Regions from separate parts of the Thiocapsa sp. C2-2m genome, predicted to be linked through region 2. Evidence: predicted binding sites of a transcription regulator. Region 2 holds the regulator's gene; each other region holds the start of a gene.
The links. The regulator sigma-54, encoded in region 2, starts transcription at its own class of promoters, with help from an activator protein. The targets are predictions, from matches to a motif close to TGGCANGNTNCNTGCTT.

Region 1 (5,422 bases), on a different contig from region 2:
GCCGGTCTCCAGAGCCAACCTGGCATCCGGGCCGCGTACGGGATCGTTCAGCAGATCGAGACCGATCACCGGCTCGTTTTCGGCCAGCGGAATAGCCTCCCGAACGACGCCGTCGGGTGCGAGGAACAGGGCGTCCACCCCGGGGTAATGGGGGAGCATCGCCTTACCCAGTGCCTGGAAATCGGAGATGCTGCCTTGGCCCTGCTGCACGAGGGCGGCCAGGGCATAGGTCGCGGACAGGGCGCGGTCGGTGGTGCCCGTGATCGTATCCGCGTACTACTTGGCGAGAACCGCGGTATCCGCGCGGATCACCCGTAGGCGTTGTTGCTCCGTGTAGGTGACCATGCCAGCGGACAGCGCGAGGGCACCCAGTAGGCTTGCGAGTGCGATCCTCCAAGATGAGGCGATCTTCGGCGTCTCGCGATCGCGCATGCGTCTCCGGCGATCTTGTGTCGCCCTGTCCTGTCGGGCGGGATCGGGTGCTTCGGTCGAGTCGTCTCGCCACGATGGCATAACGGCCGTTCCTCCGACCTCGCTCGGTATTGCGCACGGTTCACCCGATGGATGTCGAGGGATTCCGGCCGTTCCCGTGCCTCCAAGAGTAGACCATTCGACGCGTCGGCGTCATCGAGATCGATCCAGGGGCGGTTTGCATGCTCGGCAAAGCGCGCCGCGGCATTGGGGCTTTCCAATTTCCTCCCGAGCGCCGATGATTCACCGCATGGACGTCTTCCCCCTTCCCATAGCACGTATCGGCATCATCGGCGGCGGTCAGCTCGGCCGCATGATGGCCAAGGCCGCGAAACGGATCGGCTGCACCTGCGTGGTGCTGGACCCGACACCGGGCTCCCCGGCCGGTCAGGTCTCGGGGCATCAGATTGTGGGTGCCTATCACGACCCCGCCAAGCTGCGCGAGCTGGCCGACGCCTGCGATGTTGTGACCTTCGACATCGAAGACATCGATGCCGAGACACTCATTCAGCTCGGGCGCGAGGGCCACAATATCCAGCCGCCGCCGACGGTTCTCGCCTTGATTCAGGACAAGCTCACGCAAAAGCGGGCGTTGAGTGCGGCCGGCATCCCGACGGCGTCGTTCGAGCCGATGCCCGAGCCCTCGGCCGACGCCTTCGCGGCCTTCGGCTATCCGCTGGTACAGAAGGCCTGTCGCGGCGGTTACGACGGCCGAGGCGTCTCGATCCTGGACGGCCCCGAGGACTTCGACGCGCATCTGCCCGTGCCTTCCCTGGTGGAGCGCTTCATCCCGGCGGCCAAGGAGCTGGCGGTGCTGGTGGCCCGCGGGCTCGACGGGGATCACCGCTGCTATCCCGCGGTCGAGATGTGTTTTCGCCCCGACGCGAATGTCCTCGAGATGCTGCTGGCCCCGGCGCAGATCCCGGCGGAAACGGCCGCCGCGGCTGAGCAGCTCGCGGTGCGCACCGTCGATGCCTTGGGCGGCGTGGGCATCTTCGGGGTCGAGATGTTTCTGACCGAGGCGGGCGATCTGCTGGTGAACGAGGTCGCGCCCCGCACCCACAACTCGGGTCATCACACCATCGAAGCGAACATGACCGATCAGTTCGAGCAGCATCTGCGCGCCGTTGTGGGTCTGCCGCTGGGGTCCACCGAGCAGCTCTGCCCCGCGGCCATGATCAACCTGCTGGGCGCGCCAGGTCATCGCGGGCGCCCCGTCATCAAGGGGATGGCCGAGGCCTTGGCGATTCCGGGCGTCTGTCTGCACCTCTACGGCAAGGCGGCGACCTCGCCCTATCGCAAGATGGGCCATGTCACGGTCCTTGACCGGGACATCGAGCAGGCCCGCATCAAGGCCGAGCGGGTCCGTCTTCTGATCGAGATCTCGGGAGAGGATCACCCATGACCACATCCAACCCACCCCCGTCGTCGGCGGATCGCCCGGCCCGGGTCGGCATCATCATGGGAAGCGATTCAGACCTGCCGGTGATGCAGGATGCCGCCACCGTGCTTGGCGAGCTCGGAATCCCCTACGAGATGACCATTGTCTCGGCGCACCGCACGCCCAAACGGCTCTACGAGTATGCCGAGAGTGCGGTCGCTCGGGGCCTGTGCGTGATCATCGCGGGTGCCGGCGGTGCTGCACATCTGCCCGGCATGGCGGCCGCCATCACGCCCTTGCCGGTGATCGGAGTCCCGGTGAAGACCTCCAGCCTTTCCGGGCAGGACTCCTTACTCTCGATCGTGCAGATGCCGGCCGGCGTGCCGGTGGCCACGGTCGCCATCAACGGCGCCAAGAACGCAGGGATCCTCGCCGCCCAAATCATCGGCGCCTCGGACGCGCAGGTGCGCGAGCGCATCGTGCGCTTCAAGCAGGATCTCGAATCCATGGTGATGGCGAAGGTCGCGGCGATGGAGCAATCCACGTGAACCCGCTCGCCTATTTCGATCCGGACGATCCCTACCCCGAGAGCGATGGACAGCCGATGGCGGAGAACACGGAGCGGTTCGACTGGATCGTCAAGCCCGCTTTTCCTATCCTGAACCGCGTCACCACCGACATCGGTTGGCACCGACGACGTCGATCCAGCCCGAAGACCTTGCGTGGATCCACCGGACGCGGTTCAGTTCAGCAACCGACCTCATGCGTGGCCGGAATCAACTCCCCCACCGTATCCCCGAGCCCTGCCGCAGCAAGCAAATCCGGAATGTCCGCCTCGACGACCTCGACCCCCTTGCTCTCGCAGAACCGCCGTTCCTTGTCCGTCGGATCCGGAATCAGCGCCCAGCCGGCCGGTGTTCCTGCCCCGTAGATCAGATCCGACATCACCATGCGCTCGGTATCGCGCAGTAGACGCAGCCCCAGAAAGAGGTATTGGCGTTCCTGCCGATAGGTCTTTAGAAAGGCGGGGATCCCGAATCCGCCCATCAGCTCGGTGAGGTAATCCACGAAGTCCGCATCCGAGGCGATATAGGTCGCGTCGGGCCGCGGGCTGCCCATCGGCTTGAAAAGCACCGGAAGGCGCTGATCGATTTCCTCCAGATCGACTTGGCGGTAGGCCGCCCCGTCGTAGTGATCGAGCCGAAAGCGATAGTCGGTGCCGGCGATGCGCGCGATGCCGCGCACCAGGGTATGCGGGACCCCGAGGTAGGAATCCTGCAGCTGGGTATCCCGATTGATATCGATCACGTAGCGCGGCTGCAGGTCCTTCAGCCAGTCATGCAGAGGCGCGCGCGTCCAAGTTCGCTGGCCGTAGGTGGTATCCAGAAAGCGGTTGACGGCGCTGCGTCCGCGCTTGAGCTCAACGTCCATGGCCGCACGGGGAAATTCCCACATGAGCCGCCGCGACATGGGCTTGCCGTTGTTCATCGCGAGGATGAGGCTGTCGCTGTCCGCCGGGATGGGCTCGCCGGTGGCGGTATCCACCACGCCGGCGAGCGCGCCGGGACCGAGATAGGGAATCAGATCACCACGCGTGAGCGCGGCGGCGAGTCGTTGAAGCATCTTGAGGACCTATAGCGACCGAGAGAGAACACTGAGTGGCTAAGCAAGAACAGCGCCACCTCCTATGTCCCAAGATCCCAGCCAGTCCCTAGCGGTACGCCACCTCTAATGTCCCCGAACCTCCGCCCCCTTGTTCCCTTCCCGACAATCCAGCCCAATCCATTTGACCCTTGCCCCTTGCCCCTTGCCCCTTGCCCCTTGCCCTTTGACATCTGACCTTTCCCCTAAGGCGAATTCCGGAAACCGTTATGCCAAGCTGCGCACGGGAGCGCTCCACGCCAAGCGAGCCGTAGGTTGTGCCGAGCCGTGCGAGGCACAACCAACCGCCGGCGAAAGTTGTGCTTCCTATCGTCAGCACAACCTACGGGTATGGGATTTTCCGGGAATCGCCTAAATCTCCTGAACTGCGTCAACTCCAGGTCCGAGGCAGCACTCGAACGTCCGCCCCGCTCTCAAGCCTTGAGCCGAATCTCGGACGCGGTTCAGCTCGGGTCCGTGCGCTTGCGGCGTCGTTCCTGATGGAATCCCGGCTCCCGAGGCTTGCGTTCATAAGATGGCTGATCGGATCCAGCGCCGGCGGCGCTTTCTGCCCCGCTGCGCCGCGTCCCACCGGCCGAGCCATCCGCGAGCGAGATCCGCAGCGCCTGCCCACGGACGTAGACCCGTTTGAGATGGTTGAAGATCTCGCGCGGCATACCTTCCGGGAGATCGACCAAGGAGTGATCGTCCCGGATGTCGATCCGGCCGATATAGCGGCCCTCCAGCCCGGACTCGTTGGCGATGGCGCCCACGATCTCACGCGGGGTCGCGCCGTGCTGGTGGCCGACCTCGATCCGATAGCTGGTGAGTCCCTCGGATCCGCGTCCCTGCGGACGCGGGCGGTCGCGACTGTCTTCGCGAGCCCCGTCGCGCCGTGGCGCTGCGCCACGCTCGCCGTCGCGGGCGGCGCGCGGACGTTCCCCGTCGCGACCTTCGCTCCGCGGGCCGCGCTCCGGACGCTCGGGCCGGGTTGCCGCGGGGCGCGGCAGATCCGCTTTGACATCGAGCGGGCGCTCGCGCTGAGTGAGATAGGCCAGCGCCGCGGCGATGTCCATCATCTCCAGCTCCTGTTCCGTGCTCAGTCGCGCGACCAAGCGGTAAAAGAAGTCGAGATCCTGCTCGGTCAAGGTCTTGCGCAGCTCGGCGGTGAAGCGGTCGATGCGCGACTCGCTGAGCTGGGAGGCCGAGGGCGGCTCCATCGCCGGGACGGTGCGTCGAATGGTGCGCTCGATCGCGCGCAGCAGTCCGCGTTCACGTGGTTCCACCAAGAGGATGGCGCGCCCGGCCCGCCCAGCGCGCCCGGTCCGCCCGATCCGGTGGACATAGGCGGAGGGATCGGTCGGGATGTCGTAGTTCACGACATGGCTAAGCCGCTCCACATCGAGCCCGCGCGCGGCCACATCGGTCGCGACCAAGATGTCCAGAAGGCCCTGCTTGAGCCGCTCCACGGTGCGTTCGCGCATCTCCTGGCTCATATCGCCGTTCAGTGGCTCGGCCGCAAAGCCGTGCGCCTTGAGCTTGTCGGTCAGCTCGACCGTGGCGTTTTTGGTCCGCACGAAGATCAGCATGCCGTCGAACGGCTCGAGCTCCAGGATGCGGGTCAGCACGTCCAGCTTGTGGAAACGGGTGACCACGCAGTGGTGCTGGTCGATGGTGTCGACCGTCTCGGAGTCGGCCGTGACGCGGATCTCGATCGGGTCCGACAGCCGGGTCTGCGCGACCCGGCGGATCCCCGCGGGCATGGTGGCGGAGAAAAGCGCGACCTGGCGTCCGGGCGGGGTTTGCTCGAAGATCCAGTCGATATCCTCCGCGAAGCCCATGTTGAGCATCTCGTCGGCCTCGTCCAGGACGAGCGTCTTGAGCATGTCGAGCGCGAGCGTGCCGCGCTTGAGATGGTCCATCACACGC
Region 2 (5,422 bases):
GCAGCAGGTCCGCGCCGAACGGCTGATGGGTGATCATCAGGAGCCCGACGCTCAAGGCAGATCCCGATGCCGCACCATCACCTGATGGCCGTCGGACTCGAAATGATGCCGCAGGGATTCGGTCATATAGACCGAGCGGTGCTGCCCGCCCGTGCAGCCGATCGCAATCGTCAGATAGCTGCGTCCGTCCGTCTCGAAGCTGGGGATCCAGCGATCGAAGAACCCCTGGATGTCGGCGCGCATTCGGCAAAAGGCTCCCGCGGAATCGAGAAATTCCATCACGGGGCGATCGCGCCCGGTCAAGCGCCGAAGCTCGGGTTGCCAATGTGGATTGGGCAGGCTGCGCAGGTCGAAGACGAAGTCAACATCGTGCGGGACCCCGTGCTTGAAGCCGAAGGACTGAAGCAGGATGGATACCTTCGGCGAGTCGCCGCCGACCAAGCGGCTGCGCACCAGATCGCGCAGCTCGTGGACATTGGTCAGGGTCGTGTCGATACGAATGTCCGCGCAGCTTCGAATCGGCTCGAGGAGTTGGCGCTCGAGCGCGATCGCCTCCGGCAGCGAGCGGTCGCCGCGGGTCAAGGGGTGCTTGCGACGGGTCTCGCTAAAGCGCTTGATCAGGGTTTCGGTCTGGGCGTCGAGGAAGAGGACATCGCAGCCGATGCCGCGCGCGCGTGCCGAGCGAACCAGCTCGGGAAGGTGTCGGAGCTCTTCCGGGCCGCTGCTCGGGCTGGTGCGGGCGTCGATGCCGACCGCCGTCTTCATGAAGGCGTCGTCGAGCCCCTCGTGCAGTCCGAGGGCCAGATCCTGCAGCAGGAAGAGCGGCAGGTTGTCGATGCAGTAAAAACCCACGTCTTCCAGGGTATGGAGTGCGACGCTCTTGCCCGAGCCGGAGAGGCCGCTGAGGATGACGAGCCTCATCGGCTTGCCGACGGACTGAGGCGGTTCAAGCACCTGCTCCTCTGCCGGTGGTTGCATCATGACGGTGATCTCGGCGGGTCGGGTCGATCGATGCTGATGGCACGGGCCTGGCGGTCGACGAAGTCGACGCCGGCATCGTATCCGCGAATGCGTAAAATCTGGTGTCGTACGGCCGCCTCCACCAGGATCGCCAGATTGCGACCGGGTGCGACCGGCATCGTGATCTTGGGGACGGCGACCCCGAGGATGGTGCGGACCGAGAGACTGCCGCTGAGGCGATCGATGCACTCGAGCTGCTGTTGGTCGAGCGGCTGGAGATCGATAATGAGATTCAGCGTCTTGCTGCGCACGACGGCGCCCTCGCCGAACATGGCGCGGATGTTGAGAATCCCCAAGCCACGGACCTCGAGAAAATCACGCAGCGCCTCGGGACAGGTGCCCTCCAGGGTCTCCGGGGCAATGCGTGCGAAACGCGGCGCGTCGTCGGCGATGAGGCGATGGCCACGCGCGATCAGATCGAGCGCCAGCTCGCTTTTGCCGACGGCCGGATCGCCCACTAGGAGGACGCCCATGCCCAAGACCTCGATGAAGACGCCGTGCACCGTGCGGCGCTCGGCGAGCGCATGGGTAAGGAAATAACGCAGATGATTGATCAGCTCCTCGTCGCCCAGGGAGGAGCCGAGCAGCGGCGTGTGTGTCCGCTCGGCGGCCTCGCGGAAGGCAAACTCCGGATCAATGCCGTCGGAGAAGATGACGGCGGCCGGATGATCCGAGAAGAGCTTGTCCACGGTCTCGCCGAAGGCGGTCCGGCCCAGATCCGCCAGGTAGAGGATCTCGGCGTGTCCGATGACCTGCAGGCGATTGGGGTGGATGCAGTTCAGGGAGCCGATCAACGACTGCCGGGAGCGTCCCGGATCGTCGCCGCGCAGCGGGCGCGCGGTCGCCGGCTCCGGCGTGATCCAGCGCAGCTTGAGCCGGGGTCCGGTCTGGTCGATCAGGGATTGCAGGCTGTCGATCATCGCTGGCGGCCCGTCTCGACCGCTAGGTGGCCTTCAGAAGGTCCAGAATGACCGCGGGCGAGTCGGCATCGCGCAGTCGTGACCGCGTTGCGGACTCGCTGAAGCGACCCGCCAGATAGGCGAGCAGTTGGAGGTGCTCCTCGGTCGCGGTCTCCGGAACCAAGAGCGCGAAGGCGAGATCGACCGGCTCGCCGTCGGCCGCGTCGTAATCCACCCCACGCGTGGTTTGCACGAAAGCGCCGATGACGTGCGAGACATCTTTGACCCGCGCGTGCGGTAGGGCGACGCCGTGGCCTAGACCGGTGCTTCCGAGCCGTTCCCGCTCGAGAAGGCGCTCGAAGACAGTCTCCGTGCTCAAGCGTGGGTGGTCGTTGGCAAGCAGCTCGGCAAGGGTCTCGAGCAAGCGCTTCTTGCTGGCAATCTCAAGCCCTTGACCGATCCGGGCCTCGTTGATCAGTGCGGGGCTGAGCATCGGTATCGGCTCCCGTGCGCCGCTGGTAAGCGGCACTTCGGCTGGCTTCTGGATCGCTGTCCGCACGGCGATGGCGGGCGAAGGTGTCTGCTCATGGATCCTGAATATCGTGGTTAGTGTTTAGTGGTTAGTGGCTAGAAACAAATTCTTGAACTGTGCCGTCACGACCGGAACGCCAAAAAAGCGGCGCGTATTGGGTCTGTCCTCGGATGCTCCGGTCGGGGCCGTCGATTGCGTCTGCCGACCCCGTGCCGGATCCCGTTCGTTAAATGCCTTCGACGGGCAGGAGCGCCCCTCGGAGGTCTCGGGTACGTCAGATCCGATCGGGCTCTTCGCCCTCGCTGATCTTCGGGTTCGCGCCGCGATGATCGCTCTTCTTCTCCTTGTGGCGCAGCACTTGGCGATCGAGTTTGTCGATCAGTCCGTCGATCGCGGCATACATGTCCTCGTGGACAGAGTCGGCAAAGACTTTGTTGCCGTTGATATGCAGAGTGGCCTCCGCCTTTTGGGCAAGCTTTTCAACGCTCAGAACGACATGAGCGTTGATGACGTGGTCGAAGTGCCGCGCAAGGCGCTCGAACTTCGTGTCGACGTAGCCTTTCAGCGCGTCGGTGACGTCGATGTGATGACCCGTCAGGTTGATCTGCATCTGTTGACTCCTTATGGTTCAAACGGCCTGTTAATCCAGGCGCTTGCGCTCGTTCGAGGGTGGAACCCCCATGGCCTCGCGGTACTTGGCGACAGTTCGCCGCGCGACGTTGATCCCCTGATCGGCAAGCTCCTGTGCGATCTTGCTGTCGCTCATGGGCTTTTTCGCGGACTCGGCGGCGATCAGCTTGCGGATCAGGGCGCGAATCGCGGTCGACGAGCATTCCCCGCCGGAAGCGGTGTTGACGTGCGAGGAAAAGAAATACTTGAACTCGAAGCTCCCCCGCGGCGTATGCATGAATTTCTGTGTGGTTACTCGAGATACGGTCGACTCGTGCAGCTCCAATGCCTCGGCGACATCGCGCAGAACCATCGGCTTCATCGCCTCGTCCCCGTGCTCGAAGAATTCCTGCTGCATCTCGACGATCTTCGCGCCGACGCGCAGCACCGTGTCGTTGCGGCTGGCCAGGCTCTTGATGAACCAGCGTGCCTCCTGCAAATGGCTCTTCAAGGTGACGCCGTCCGCGCTTTGATCGGCGCGCCGGATCAGGCGCGCATAGTCGGCGTTCACTCTGAGTTTAGGCATCGACTCGGGATTTAGCTCGACCGACCATCGGCCCTCGCGTTTGCGCACGAAGATATCCGGGACGACATACTGGGCCGGCGTGCCGGCGATCAGGCTTCCGGGGCGCGGATTGAGCCGACGGATCAACGTCAGCGCACCGGCAACGGTCTCCTCGGGTTCCTTCAACTGACGCACCAGGGAGGCGACGTCGCGCTTGGCCAGATACTCGAACCCGTCGCGGCAGATCGCCGTCGCAGCGCTCCGACATGGCGTTTGGGGGGGCAGCTGACTCAGTTGGATCAGCAGACATTCCGCAAGGTTGCGGGCACCCACGCCCGGCGGGTCGAAGGACTGAATGCGGTGAACGACCGCCTCCACTTCCTCTGCACTGATCTCGGGATGGTCGATGGTCAGGAGCAGCTCGTCGACATCGATGCGCAGATAGCCGTCGGCGTCGATCGAATCGATGACCGCTTGGGCGATCATGTTGTCGCGCTCGCTCAGCCTGCAGAGGTTGAGCTGCCACGCGAGGTGGTCGAGCAGTGTCTGAGGGCGGCTCTGCTGGGCAAAGGGATCGTAATCCGAACCGTCGTCCGAGCCGTGCGACGTGCTCGGCAAGTAGGAATCGAAGACATCGGTCCAGAGCGTGTCGACCGGCAGCTCCTCGGGCATCTCGTTGGATTCGGCGTGAATCTCGCGGTCGACGGCTTGCTCGACCGAACCCCGCGGTGTTTCGATATCTTCGCTTTGGATCGTGCCCGTCTGCTGCTCCTCGCCGGCGTTGAAGCGGTCCGCGTCGTCGCCTTCCTCCAACATCAGGTTGGTATCCAGCGCCTCCTGAATCTCCTTCTGAAGCTCCAGGGTCGAGAGCTGCAACAGACGGATCGCCTGCTGCAACTGAGGCGTCATGGTCAGGTGCTGGCCGAGCCGAAGCTGGATGGATTGCTTCATGGATCGCGGATGCGCTTCTCGAGGTGTTCGATCAGGTGGCCGCCATGGCCCATGCTGCTCGATTCTAGCCGTTTCAGTCCGGTGAAGGCGTCATCAGCCGTGGCAGGATCCCATCTTACACCCAACATCTCGGAAAGAGCAGCCAACCGATGCACGTGCCGATGCGCATGCGGGCTCGCCCCTACATGGAAAAATCCGCGCCAAGGTAGACATCGCGGACCTGCTGATCGGCCAGAAGCTGCGCCGGGGTGCCCGCCGCGATGACGCACCCCGAGCTGATGATGTAGCCTCGATCACAGATATCGAGCGTCTCGCGCACGTTGTGATCGGTGATCAGCACGCCGATCCCGCGATCGCGCAGATGCGAGACAATGGCCTTGATGTCGCCGACGGCGATAGGGTCGACCCCGGCGAAGGGCTCGTCGAGCAGCATCACCAGGGGGTCGACCGCGAGCGCGCGTGCGATCTCGAGGCGCCGTCGCTCCCCGCCCGAGAGGCTGAGCGCGAGCGATCCGCCGACATGGGCGATCCCGAGCTCTTCGAGCAGGCGCTCGCAGCGCAGGTTGCGATCAGCCCGAGAAAGGTCGCCGCGCGCCTCCAGGATGGCGAGGATGTTGTCGCGCGCGCTGAGCTTGCGAAACACCGAGGGTTCCTGTGCCAGATAGCTCAGGCCGGCGCGTGCGCGCGCATGCATGGGTTTTAGGGTGATGTCCTGCCCGCTCAGCGCGATACGGCCCTCGTCCGCGGGAATGAGGCCGACGATTAGATAGAAGCAGGTGGTCTTGCCCGCCCCGTTCGGTCCGAGCAGGCCCACGACCTCGCCGGCGTCCACGCCGACGCTCACAT
Region 3 (5,422 bases), on a different contig from region 2:
CCCGGGTCGCCATGCCCCCAGATCCGGACCCGGTCGTCGAGATGGTAGGCCAAGGACACCAGCTCGCCGGCTGCAACACCGCTCGGGCTCACGGCGACCAGCGGGCGATCGAGCGCATTCACCAGCCGCGCGACTTCGGGGTTCGAAGCGCTGAAATGCTTCGTCCACCAGGTCTCGGCCTGAAGGATACGCCACTGCGAAAGCGCCCCGAAGACCATGATCAGCGCCAACGCGGCGGCGGCAAAGACACGAGTCCTGTCGCGGCGGGCCAGCGCCGAGCCGATGCCCCAGGCCACCATCAACTGCGCTGCAAGAACGGCCGGCAAGCCATAGCGCACATGCAGCGATCGGCTTCCGCCGAGCAACAGGTCGGGACCGAGCGCGACGCCGAAATAGGCTGCGGCGATCAGCACCAGCAGCCACATGCGCGGGCGAGGCGCGCGGAACAGATAGACACTCAGGCCGACGGCGATCGGACCCAGCAGAAGGAGCGCGAGGCGCGGCGGGTCCGTATGCGGGCCCACATCCAGGAAGGCACGCGTGATGTGCCCGGCCCAAGCCAGCAGATTGCGCTGCGCGCCGACGGCTCGCTCCATCCACTGCGTATGACCGACCGCATCTCCGAATCCCGAGACCAGCGCGACCATCCACGGCAAGAAGAGGACCGCGGCCGCGCTCACCGCCAGCAGCCATGCACGCACCGGAAGGCCGCGCTTGCCCGACCGACACTCGGAGAACCGCGTTGCCCCGAGTCCGATGTAGGCGGCATGGACCGGGACCATGAGGGCGAACAACAGATGGCTGTAGAGACCAAGCGTCATCATGAGCCCGTAGAGCCACCAGTCGCGCGGTCTGTTTCGGTCCAGGGCACGCTGCAGGCCCGCGCTGGAGGTCAGAACCAAGAGCGTCCAGAGCGCGTATTGGCGCGCCTCTTGGGCATAGAGAAGATGCAGGGGCGAGAAGGCGACCACAGCGGCCGCCACCCAGGGCACCAGGCCACGCCCGAACAGCTCGCGCATCAGCCAGAATGCACCGAGCGGCAGCAAGAGCCCGAACGCAGCGGAGGTCCCGCGCAGCGCCGTCACCGGATCAAGCGGAAGCGTTGCCGCCCATCGTCCCAGCAGATAGTAGAGCGGCGCATGCTCCGGATGCTCGGCCAGTGCGCGCAGCGTCTCTTCCCAGCCCTTTGAAGGATCCGGCCGTTGAAATGCCAGGATCTCGTCGGGTGTGAGGAGCCGGCCGCTGAACAGCGTCTCCCAAAGATCCGCCGGGTGGCCGAAGACGCGGACCAGCGTAAAGACCTCGTCGTGCCACACCGGGAGATGGTCGAGCCCGATCAGCCGGAAACCGGTCACAAGCATGAGAAGGATCAAGACCCCGAGCGCCCACAGCCGAGCCTGGCCTGGATTCGAGGACACGGACGAGACATACGAGCGGCGAGGAGCGGAGAACACGAGATCGCAAGACCGAATCTGGCAGTGGCGGGACGGGCGCGAGGTTCAACCTGGATTCAAGTATGCGACACCCGAGTGTCTGGCTTGATGAAGGAATCGTGACAAGAGCCCGACCGCCAGCGGCGCCCGAGGCTCAGAGCGCGGCACAACACCGAAGGCGCTTGAGGCGCACACGCATATCGGCAGTTCGGCGCGAGGTTTGCATAAACCGCGCCCAGAGCGGTATGCGATGTTTTTGGATGGGATCAGCCCCGGCAGACTTGACGAACGCCGGAGTTAAACCGCGCCCGGTGCGATATGCGTCATTCGTTGGGATGGCTTGGCCGCGCCAGCCCCGACGACTGTCGGAGCTGGCGCGGTTTAAAGTCTTAAAAAATACTAAATTCTAAACCGCGTCCCCGCTAAGGGTCGTAGATGCACCAAACGTCGAACTCACTCGAAAGTGAGCATCTCGCTCTGGACGCGGTTTAGCATCGAAACCCGTTGCACGACCTCACCCCGGCGTCTCGCCGGGTTCAACGCCGAAGGGGATTCGCCGATGGCTCCGCGCCTAATCATGTACCACAAGCAGTCGACCAGTGCCCGCACCCGATTCTTGAGGCTGCCCTACGGCGGCGTCTGCGGGTTCGCAGCCCTGCCGGAGGAGGCGGCTATCGACGAGGGCAGCGGTGGCTTACCGAAGGTCGTGACCCACCCCGCGCTGGTTCTGCGCGACGCCGAGATCCGCCTCGGCTTGCCGAGCGGCAGTTTGGAGATGGAGTCGGGGTTTCGCTGCGAGATCGCCGCAGGCGAGGAGCGCACCGAGGTCTTCCTCGCCCGCTTCACGAGTCTCGATCCACCCTTCGAGACGGCACAAGCGCACGGCAGCAGCTTCATCGATCTGACCCAGGCGAGAAACCTTCCGCCGGTCGAGCTTGATCTGCTGCGACGCAGCTATGAAAAAATTCTGGGCTGATCGATCGCGCCCCGGTCAGCCGCACCGCAATTCCATTTGTATTGTCGGGTTTCCGCTCAAGACGGTCTGATTGTCGCAACACCGACAGATCCACAGCGTCGAGGACGCCAGCGAGGATCCGGGCGCGGATCCCGGTCTAGAACGCCTCTCCATCGAACGGCAGGAGCCAACACCATGACGAACGCGCCATGTCTTTACGGACACCGACCCCCGCCCGGCAGGCGCGGTTTCCAGCGGGCCTGTCGACCAGCGTGGCGTGAGGATCTGTGCCCGATCTGGATCGATCTCGTCGTGCCGCCCTGCTCGTTCCGGGTATTCCGCGATCACGAGGTCGCCGCTCGGAGGGTTGTCGGTCATGACGGGCACGACATCCCCTGCTTCCAAGCCTATGACTACCGCCGGCTTGATGTCCGCTCCGACGACGACGAGGAGTATTACCTCGCGGTGTCCTACAGCGAGTCCGTCAGCGCCTGGCGCCTGCGCGACGGACGCTGGCTGGTTCACCGCCGGGTCGAGTCGCTCGGCGATGAAGACGCCGCGACCAGCGCGCTGAGCATCGACGAGCGGATGCCGTGCTGAAATCGACCTGACGGCAGGAGATGCTCGGATTCAATGACGCGGCGGGCGACTGCGAACGCCCAAGCCATAAAGTTTCGGCACGCTTCGTGCTTTATCTGCTTGGCGTTATATCTCTGCGAAGATAACGACATCACCGGACCCTGGACACCGACCATGACCGACACGCCCGACGACCGTCTCGACACCGCTGCCTCGCTCTGGCTGGACCGCAACGAACAGGGATTCGTCGGACGGGGACGCATCGAGTTGCTGCGCCGTATCGGTGCAACCGGGTCGATCTCGCAAGCGGCCAAGGCGATGGGCATGTCCTACAAGCACGCCTGGGACGCGGTCGATGCCATGAACAACCTCTCGCCGCAGCCTCTGGTGCAGCGACGCACCGGAGGACGCCATGGAGGCGGCACCGAGCTCACGGACGAGGGACTCCGATTGATCACCGTCTACGAGACGGCCGAGCGGGAGCACAAAAAATTCCTTGCGCGCCTGCGCGCGGGCATCTGCGATTTCGATCGCTTTCACACCTTGATCGGAGCTTTGAGTATGAAAGTCAGTGCCAGAAACAATTTGCGCGGAGTGGTCGCTTCCGTCAAACCGGGCGCGGTCAACGCCGAGGTCACACTCGATGTCGGCGGCACCCCGCTGGTCGCCATTGTCACCAACGAGAGCGTCCAGTCGCTCGGACTGGCGCCGGGCGCCGAAGCCTATGCCTTGATCAAGGCGTCGTTCGTCATCCTGGCGACCGAAGACGGCGGGCTCAAGACCTCGGCGCGGAATCGACTCTGCGGAACGGTCGAGCGCGTGACCGACGGGGCCGTCAATACCGAGGTGGTCCTCGGCCTCGACGGCGGCGCCCGCCTGACCGCCATCATCACCATGGAGAGCACCAAGGATCTCGGAATCACCGAGGGTGGGCGTGCCTGCGCACTCGTGAAGGCACCTCACGTCATTCTGGCCGTCAAGGACTGAGCAGGCGCCCAAGCCCATTTCAAACGCGCCATGCGTTATATCGAACTGGATATGACGCATGGCGCCGAACCTGTACTCGACACCCCGGAGACACCTGATGAAAACGACAAGATCCACGCTCGCCACCTTTCTGCTGGCCGCCGCCTGCGCTCCCGCGCTCGCCGACGACATCCAGGTCGCGGTGGCCGCCAACTTCACCGCACCCATGAAGGAGATCGCCGCCGCCTTCGAGAAAGAGACCGGGCATGTGGTGAAGGCCGCCTATGGCTCGACCGGCAAGTTCTACGCGCAGATCAAGAACGGCGCACCCTTCGAGGCACTCCTGTCCGCCGACGACACCACGCCGACCAAACTCTTCGATGAGGGGGCCGCGGTCTCGGGGACCCAGTTCACCTATGCCATCGGCTCACTGGTGCTCTGGTCATCGAAACCCGACGTTGTCGACAGCGACGGCGCCGTGCTGAAATCCGGCGACTTCAACAAGGTCTCCATTGCGAACCCTAGAACAGCCCCCTACGGCGCCGCAGCGATCGAGGTCCTGACCGGGCTGGGATTGCTGGAGCAAGTCCAACCGAAGTTCGTGACCGGTGAGAACATCGCCCAAACCTTCCAGTTCGTGAGCACCGGCAATGCGGATGTGGGGTTCGTCGCCCTCTCCCAGGTGATGGAAAAGGGCGAGCTCACGGGTGGCTCTGCCTGGATCATCCCGGGCTCGCTGCATAAGCCGATCCTCCAGGATGCGGTCGTTCTCTCGCCGGGAAAGGACAAGCCTGCGGTCGCCGCGCTGATGCAGTTCCTCAAGGGCGACGAGGCCCGAGCCATCATCACGTCTTTCGGCTATGAGATCTGAGCGCCGTGTTTTTAAGCGAAACCGACCTTCAATCGATCTGGCTCACCCTGCGCCTTGCGGGTGTGGTCACCTTGATCCTGTTCGTTGTGGGGACACCCATTGCCTGGTGGCTGGCGCACACCCGCTCGCGCCTGAAGGGGCCGGTCGGGGCCGTGGTCGCCCTACCCTTGGTCCTGCCGCCGTCGGTGCTCGGTTTCTACCTGCTGGTGACGATGGGGCCGAACGGACCGGTCGGCCAGTTGACACAGGCGCTGGGCATCGGCGTACTGCCCTTCACCTTCTGGGGTCTGGTGGTCGCCTCGGTCTTCTATTCCCTGCCCTTCATGGTGCAGCCGGTGCAGAACGCCTTCGAGGCCATCGGCGACCGACCGCTGGAGGTAGCGGCAACCCTGCGCGCCTCGCCGCTGGATACCTTCTTCACCGTCGCCTTGCCGCTTGCGGCGCCCGGCTTCGTCACCGCCGGCATCCTGACCTTTGCCCACACGGTCGGCGAGTTCGGGGTCGTGCTGATGATCGGCGGCAACATCCCGGGCGTGACCCGTGTGGCCTCGGTGCAGATCTATGACCATGTCGAGGCAATGGAATACGGCGACGCCCACCGATTGGCCGCCGTGATGC
Region 4 (5,422 bases), on a different contig from region 2:
CAGCTCGACAACCCGCTCGGCGAGCGGGTTGCCCTCGACCTTCAAGTAACGCGAGGCAAGACCCAGGAGCCAGCCTAAGATCAAACCGAGAGTCGTAAGGCTGAAGATCGCGGCAATCATCGTATTGTGATCTCGATTAAGAATTCGTCATGCCGATGGCGGCCGGGGAACTGCCGACCCGATGCCTTCCGAAACCCGGCCCGAACCCGTCGGCATCCGTCTCGAAAAGCGTCGCGCCCGAGCAGCGAGCCTCATCCATCGATTCTTCATCCTCCGGAACGCGCCCTGCGACGGCCATTGACCGATCAAAAGATCGAGCGCGTCCTCCATCCATGCCTGTCGCACCGGTCGCGCTCCGGAGTTTCATGCAAGCCCCGCGAAGCCCATAAACGCCAGCGAGAGCAGCCCGGCCGCGATAAAGGCAATCGGCACGCCTGCAAAGGCCGCCGGCACCTGTGCAAGCGCCAGGCGTTCACGCATCCCGGCGAACAGCAACATGACCAGCGTGAAGCCGAGCGCGGAGCCAAAACCGTAGAGGACGCTTTCGAGGAAACCGTTCTCCTCTTGGACGTTCAACAGGGCCACGCCGAGCACGGCGCAATTTGTCGTGATGAGCGGGAGAAAGATCCCCAACACCTGATACAGTGCCGGCGAGAGCTTACGCACCGCCATTTCGGTAAACTGCACAACCGCAGCGATGACCAGGATAAAGGTCAGAATCCGCAGGAAACCGATATCCAGTGGCTGGAGGACAAAGAACTCAAGCAGCCAGCTCGCGACCGCGGCCAGGGTTAGAACAAAAGTCGTGGCCAAGCCCATACCCAGGGCCGAATCGAGCTTGTTCGACACCCCCATAAAGGGACAGAGTCCGAGGAACTTGACCAGCACCACGTTGTTGACCAACGCCGTGCCGAGAATCAACATGACATACTCGCCCATCGAGAGAACGCCCTTGGATCGCGACCTTGATGTATGGCCTGCAGCAAATGCAGTGCCATGTGTCGGGGCCTGCGACGCAGGGAGCTCGCTGCGGATAGCCGCAGGCGCCGCGGAGGCGCCATCACCGGGCCGCTATCGGGGAGCGCTCAGCGACTTGAGACTGCGTCGACCCGGTCGCCGGCATGCCCGCCGGACGATTGCAGAAATCAGCGCTGTCGCGGTGGCAACAGAAATCCATGTTGCACTGCGAGGCAAATGTCGTAAAACTCACAAGGGTATCGAGGTGGAGCGGCCGACCGGGATCGATCGGCGGTCCAGCCTAAACCGCCTGAGCCACTTGATGCCCGACGGCATCAACATTGCTTTTTCAGCTGACCCAATCCGAGTCCGAATTCAGGAGAGCGCCGTGCCGGTCCGAGAAGCCCCGGACACCGTCCAGCAGGTCATCAACGCACTCGGCGAGTTTCTGGCCTCGCCGCCCGACGGAACCCCGATCGAGGTCGTGGAGGCACTGACACTGATGGGCGGCAATGCGTTGGATCCGCTGCCCCCTCGCCTCTTCTTCGAGGCGGTCGAGCAGTCGCCCGTGGCCATCTCCATTACGGACAACAAAGCGGCGATCCTCTATGCGAATCGTGCCTTCGAAACCTTGACCGGATACAGCCGCAAGGAGGTTCTGGGCATGAACGAGTCGATCCTCTCGAGCAATGCGACGCCTCAAACCGTCTACCAGCAGATGTGGCGGACCATCCAGCGCAAGGAGACCTGGACCGGCACTCTGGTCAACCGCACGAAGTCAGGGCGCGACTATCTGGCCGAGCTAATCATTTCACCGGTTCTGGATCGCGACGGGGATCTGCAGTACTTCCTCGGGATGCATCGCGACGCGACCAAGGTCCACGAGCTCGAGGGGGCGTTGCGTCAACAGAAGGCCCGTATCGAGACCGTTCTGGATGCGGCCCCAGTGATCGTCGTCCTGCTCGACAGCAAGGGCCGGATCATCCTGGACAATCAAGAGTACAAGAAGCTGCTCGGCGACCTGCGCGGCAAGGAGCCGGCCGATGTCCTGCGCGCGGCGGTCAGCGATCAGCTCGGCGTGGATGCCTTCGCGGCCTGTTTGGAGGGGCGCGGTTTCAAGGATGTCGAGATCGGCATCGAGATTCCGGGCTCGATGGGGCCACGCTGGTTCGCCTGCTCCGGGACACCGGTCGAAGAGACCGACGCCAGTGCTCGGACCTATTTCGGTCGTCAGGCCCCGGGTGACCGGCGCCTTCTGCTCCTGGCCAGCGAGGTCACCGCACGGCGGCGCGAGATCGAGCGCGCCCATCTGGAAAACCTGCGCGCCAGGCTTGCCGAGCAACAGCTGATGCACGGGATGCGCGAGGCGCTCGCCGCGGCCATCTATCAGATTCAGGTCCCGCTCAATGTCATCAATGCCGCCGCAGCCATGGTGCGCGGCGGCGCCGGCAACGTCGACACGCTCGCCGGGATGCTCGACCAGATCAGCGTCTCGGGGGCCAAGGCGCTCGCGACCCTGACCTCGGCGCTGCCCGAGGAGCCACGCGAGGCCGGGGTCATGGTCAACGTCAACGAGCTCCTGCGCCAGGTTCTGGAGTTGGAGACCGACCGCCTCTTGGCCACGGGGATCGTGGTCGATTGGCGCCCGGCGCATGTCCTTCCCGAGCTGCCGGGCCACAAGAACCAACTGCGCGCCTTGTTCAAGCACCTGATCGACAATGCCATTCAGGCACTTTGCGAATCCAGCCGCGCGCACCGCGAGCTGCGCCTGACCACCCGCCGGGTCGACGAGGCCGTCGAGGTCGAGATCGAAGACAAGGGTCCGGGAATCCCGTCCGCGGACCGCTATCGCGTGTTCGAGCCCTTCTACATCGGTTGGCGCAACCGTCGCGGCAGGGCCGGTATGGGTCTCGCCCTCAGTCAAGAGATCGTCAACGCCCACGGAGGCAGTATCGAGGTCGACCCGATGATGACCGATGGCTGCCGAATTCGCTTGTCACTGACGGCCGTCTCCGCCGACGACTGAGCTTGCACGAACCCTCATGAATGCCGACCATCCCGTCCCCGGCAGCGCCGAGCAGGCCTGCCGGTTGGATCTGCTCGAATCCCAACTGGGCGCCCTCTTCGAGGTGAGCTCGGTGCTCAGCCGTTCGCTCGATCTGCGCCAGACCCTGCGCGCGGTGCTCGGCGTCCTGCACGAGCGCGGACGCCTTCGACACGGAATGGTCAGTCTCCTGAGCGAGGATCGCGGCGAGCTGCTGATCAGCGCGCTCCATACCGACGACCAGCAGGCCGCCGACCGGATCGCTTATCAGCCCGGCGAGGGCGTGATCGGCAGCATCCTCTCCCGCAATCGGCCGTGGATCCTGCCGCGCATCGGCGACGAGCCGCGCTTCCTCGATCGACTCGGGCTCTACGATCCGGACCTGCCCTTCATCGGTGTGCCGATCCGACTCGGAGAAGGGGGTGCGATCGGCGTCTTCGCGGCCCAGCCGCCCGTGGCCGACGGACTGCTCGAGGAACGTGCGCGCTTCCTGGAGATGGTCGCCAACCTGATCGGTCAGGCGGTCCGTCTCGCCCGGACCGTCGAGGCCGAGCAGCAAGCCTTACGCGAGGAGCGCGACAAGCTTCGCCGCGAGGTCAAAGGCACCCACGGCTTCGACAGCATCATCGGGCGCACGGACGCCATGCGACTGGTCTTCGATCAGGTGCGCCAGGTCGCGAAATGGAACACGACGGTCCTGATTCGGGGCGAATCAGGCACCGGCAAGGAGTTGATCGCCAACGCCATCCATTACAATTCGCCGCGCGCACGCGCCGCCTTCATCAAGCTCAACTGCGCGGCCCTGCCCGACAATCTGCTGGAATCCGAGCTCTTCGGCCATGAAAAGGGCGCCTTCACCGGCGCCATCAGCCAGCGCAAGGGCCGTTTCGAGCAGGCCGACGGCGGCACCCTCTTTCTCGACGAGATCGGCGAGATCACGCCCGCCTTCCAGGCCAAGCTGTTACGTGTGTTGCAGGAGGGCGAGTTCGAGCGGGTCGGTGGCGGTCGCACGCTCAAGGTCGATGTGCGGGTGATCGCAGCGACCAACCGCGACCTCGAGGCCGAGGTGCGCGCCGGCGAATTCCGCGAGGATCTCTACTATCGCTTGAATGTCATGCCCATCCGAATGCCGGCCCTGCGCGAGCGCATCGAAGACATCCCCGACCTCGCCCGCTTTCTCGTGGACAAGGTCTCGCGCATGCAGGCACGCGAGCTCTCGATCACCGACAGCGCCCTGCGGATCCTGATGCGGCACGACTGGCCCGGCAATGTTCGCGAGCTCGAAAACTGCATGGAGCGCGCTGCGGTCATGAGCGCGCAGGGGACCATCGATCGCGACGTGATCGAGCTGACCGGCCTGAACGTGGCCGCACTCGCGAGCGAGCCACTTCCAAGCACGCCCGCAAAGACCTCCACGATCGACTTCAACGACCCCGACCTCGACGAGCGCGAGCGTGTTATCGCGGCGTTGGAAGAGGCCGGCTGGGTCCAAGCCAAGGCCGCCCGACTGCTCAACATGACACCGCGCCAGATCGCCTACCGGATTCAGACACTCAACATCAAGATGCGGCAGTTTTAGACCCCGGCATGAGAATCGGCCGACGGGAGAATACCTTTGCCACAGTTGTCGTTGTCGTTGTCGATTACGATTCCGACAACGACAACGACAACGACAACGACAACGACAACGATTAAATCGAGTCCAGAGCGACATGCGTCATTTTCGAGTGAGCTCGACGTTTGGTGCATCCACAGCCCTTAGCGGGGACGCGTTTTAATAATATATTTTTCAATATCTTAAACCGCGCCGACTGCAGCGACCATCAAGTCTGCCGGGGCCGATCCCATCCAAAAACAACGTCCTCGGGCACCCCGCTCAAGGCGGTGCCGGCTAACATCGGCTCGATAACCCGGCGCACACGCGGCTCGCGCAGCTTGTCGGCCAGCTGATCCAGATGCACCTGCTGCCCGGGCTGAACGCCGATCAGTATGCGTCGAAGATGCAGGCGGCTCCGGCGGCCTAAGCGCCGGAGGGACGGCGTCAATCTTCCACCTCGGGATCGACGCCCATGGCCCGGAGGCGCTCCGCGAGTCGCTCGGCACGCCGGCGTTCCTGCTCGGCCCGTTGGCCATCCTGTTCCGCGCGCTCGTGCTCCCGATCACGCTGTTCGGCCACCGTCGGGAGCCAGCTCCCCTCGGCGTCGAAACAGCGTAGCCAGCGTCCCTCGCAACCGGCAAAACGCCCTTCCCACAGCCCGAGACCGATGCCGGCCTCGGGCAACCACAGCCGATCCTCCTGCAGGACGATCGGTCGATATCGCGAGGACACCCGCCCAAAGGCTTGAAGCTCGCCCGTGTGCCGACTGTAGACCACATAGTAGGGGATCTTGAGGATACGCTCGTAGACCACCCACTTGCCGG

Region 1: AADX97_RS11920 (SIR2 family protein) is a predicted target of sigma-54. The motif match lies at 3,517-3,533, and genes of this name have one in related genera.
Region 3: AADX97_RS01235 (TOBE domain-containing protein) is a predicted target of sigma-54. The motif match lies at 3,064-3,080, and genes of this name have one in related genera.
Region 4: nifL (nitrogen fixation negative regulator NifL) is a predicted target of sigma-54. The motif match lies at 1,288-1,304, and genes of this name have one in related genera.

The regions. Positions count from the first base shown of each region.
Region 1 covers NZ_JBBWVD010000013.1:89,455-94,876, reverse strand. The annotation lists gene AADX97_RS11945 (EAL domain-containing protein) at 1-210, opposite strand, end outside; gene AADX97_RS11940 (hypothetical protein) at 277-432, opposite strand; gene purK (5-(carboxyamino)imidazole ribonucleotide synthase) at 722-1,876, shown strand; gene purE (5-(carboxyamino)imidazole ribonucleotide mutase) at 1,873-2,400, shown strand; partial or broken gene AADX97_RS11925 (Uma2 family endonuclease) at 2,397-2,495, shown strand; gene AADX97_RS11920 (SIR2 family protein) at 2,600-3,475, opposite strand; gene AADX97_RS11915 (DEAD/DEAH box helicase) at 3,958-5,422, opposite strand, start outside.
Region 2 covers NZ_JBBWVD010000012.1:54,020-59,441, forward strand. The annotation lists gene AADX97_RS11095 (PTS sugar transporter subunit IIA) at 1-55, opposite strand, end outside; gene rapZ (RNase adapter RapZ) at 52-921, opposite strand; gene hprK (HPr(Ser) kinase/phosphatase) at 978-1,940, opposite strand; gene AADX97_RS11110 (PTS sugar transporter subunit IIA) at 1,963-2,412, opposite strand; gene hpf (ribosome hibernation-promoting factor, HPF/YfiA family) at 2,726-3,061, opposite strand; gene AADX97_RS11120 (RNA polymerase factor sigma-54) at 3,092-4,576, opposite strand; gene lptB (LPS export ABC transporter ATP-binding protein) at 4,758-5,422, opposite strand, start outside.
Region 3 covers NZ_JBBWVD010000001.1:272,695-278,116, forward strand. The annotation lists gene AADX97_RS01220 (glycosyltransferase family 39 protein) at 1-1,418, opposite strand, end outside; gene AADX97_RS01225 (hypothetical protein) at 1,993-2,409, shown strand; gene AADX97_RS01230 (hypothetical protein) at 2,584-2,988, shown strand; gene AADX97_RS01235 (TOBE domain-containing protein) at 3,142-3,954, shown strand; gene modA (molybdate ABC transporter substrate-binding protein) at 4,052-4,804, shown strand; gene modB (molybdate ABC transporter permease subunit) at 4,810-5,422, shown strand, end outside.
Region 4 covers NZ_JBBWVD010000023.1:99,121-104,542, reverse strand. The annotation lists gene rsxB (electron transport complex subunit RsxB) at 1-120, opposite strand, end outside; gene rsxA (electron transport complex subunit RsxA) at 364-939, opposite strand; gene nifL (nitrogen fixation negative regulator NifL) at 1,346-2,983, shown strand; gene nifA (nif-specific transcriptional activator NifA) at 3,000-4,580, shown strand; gene AADX97_RS18090 (Uma2 family endonuclease) at 5,043-5,422, opposite strand, start outside.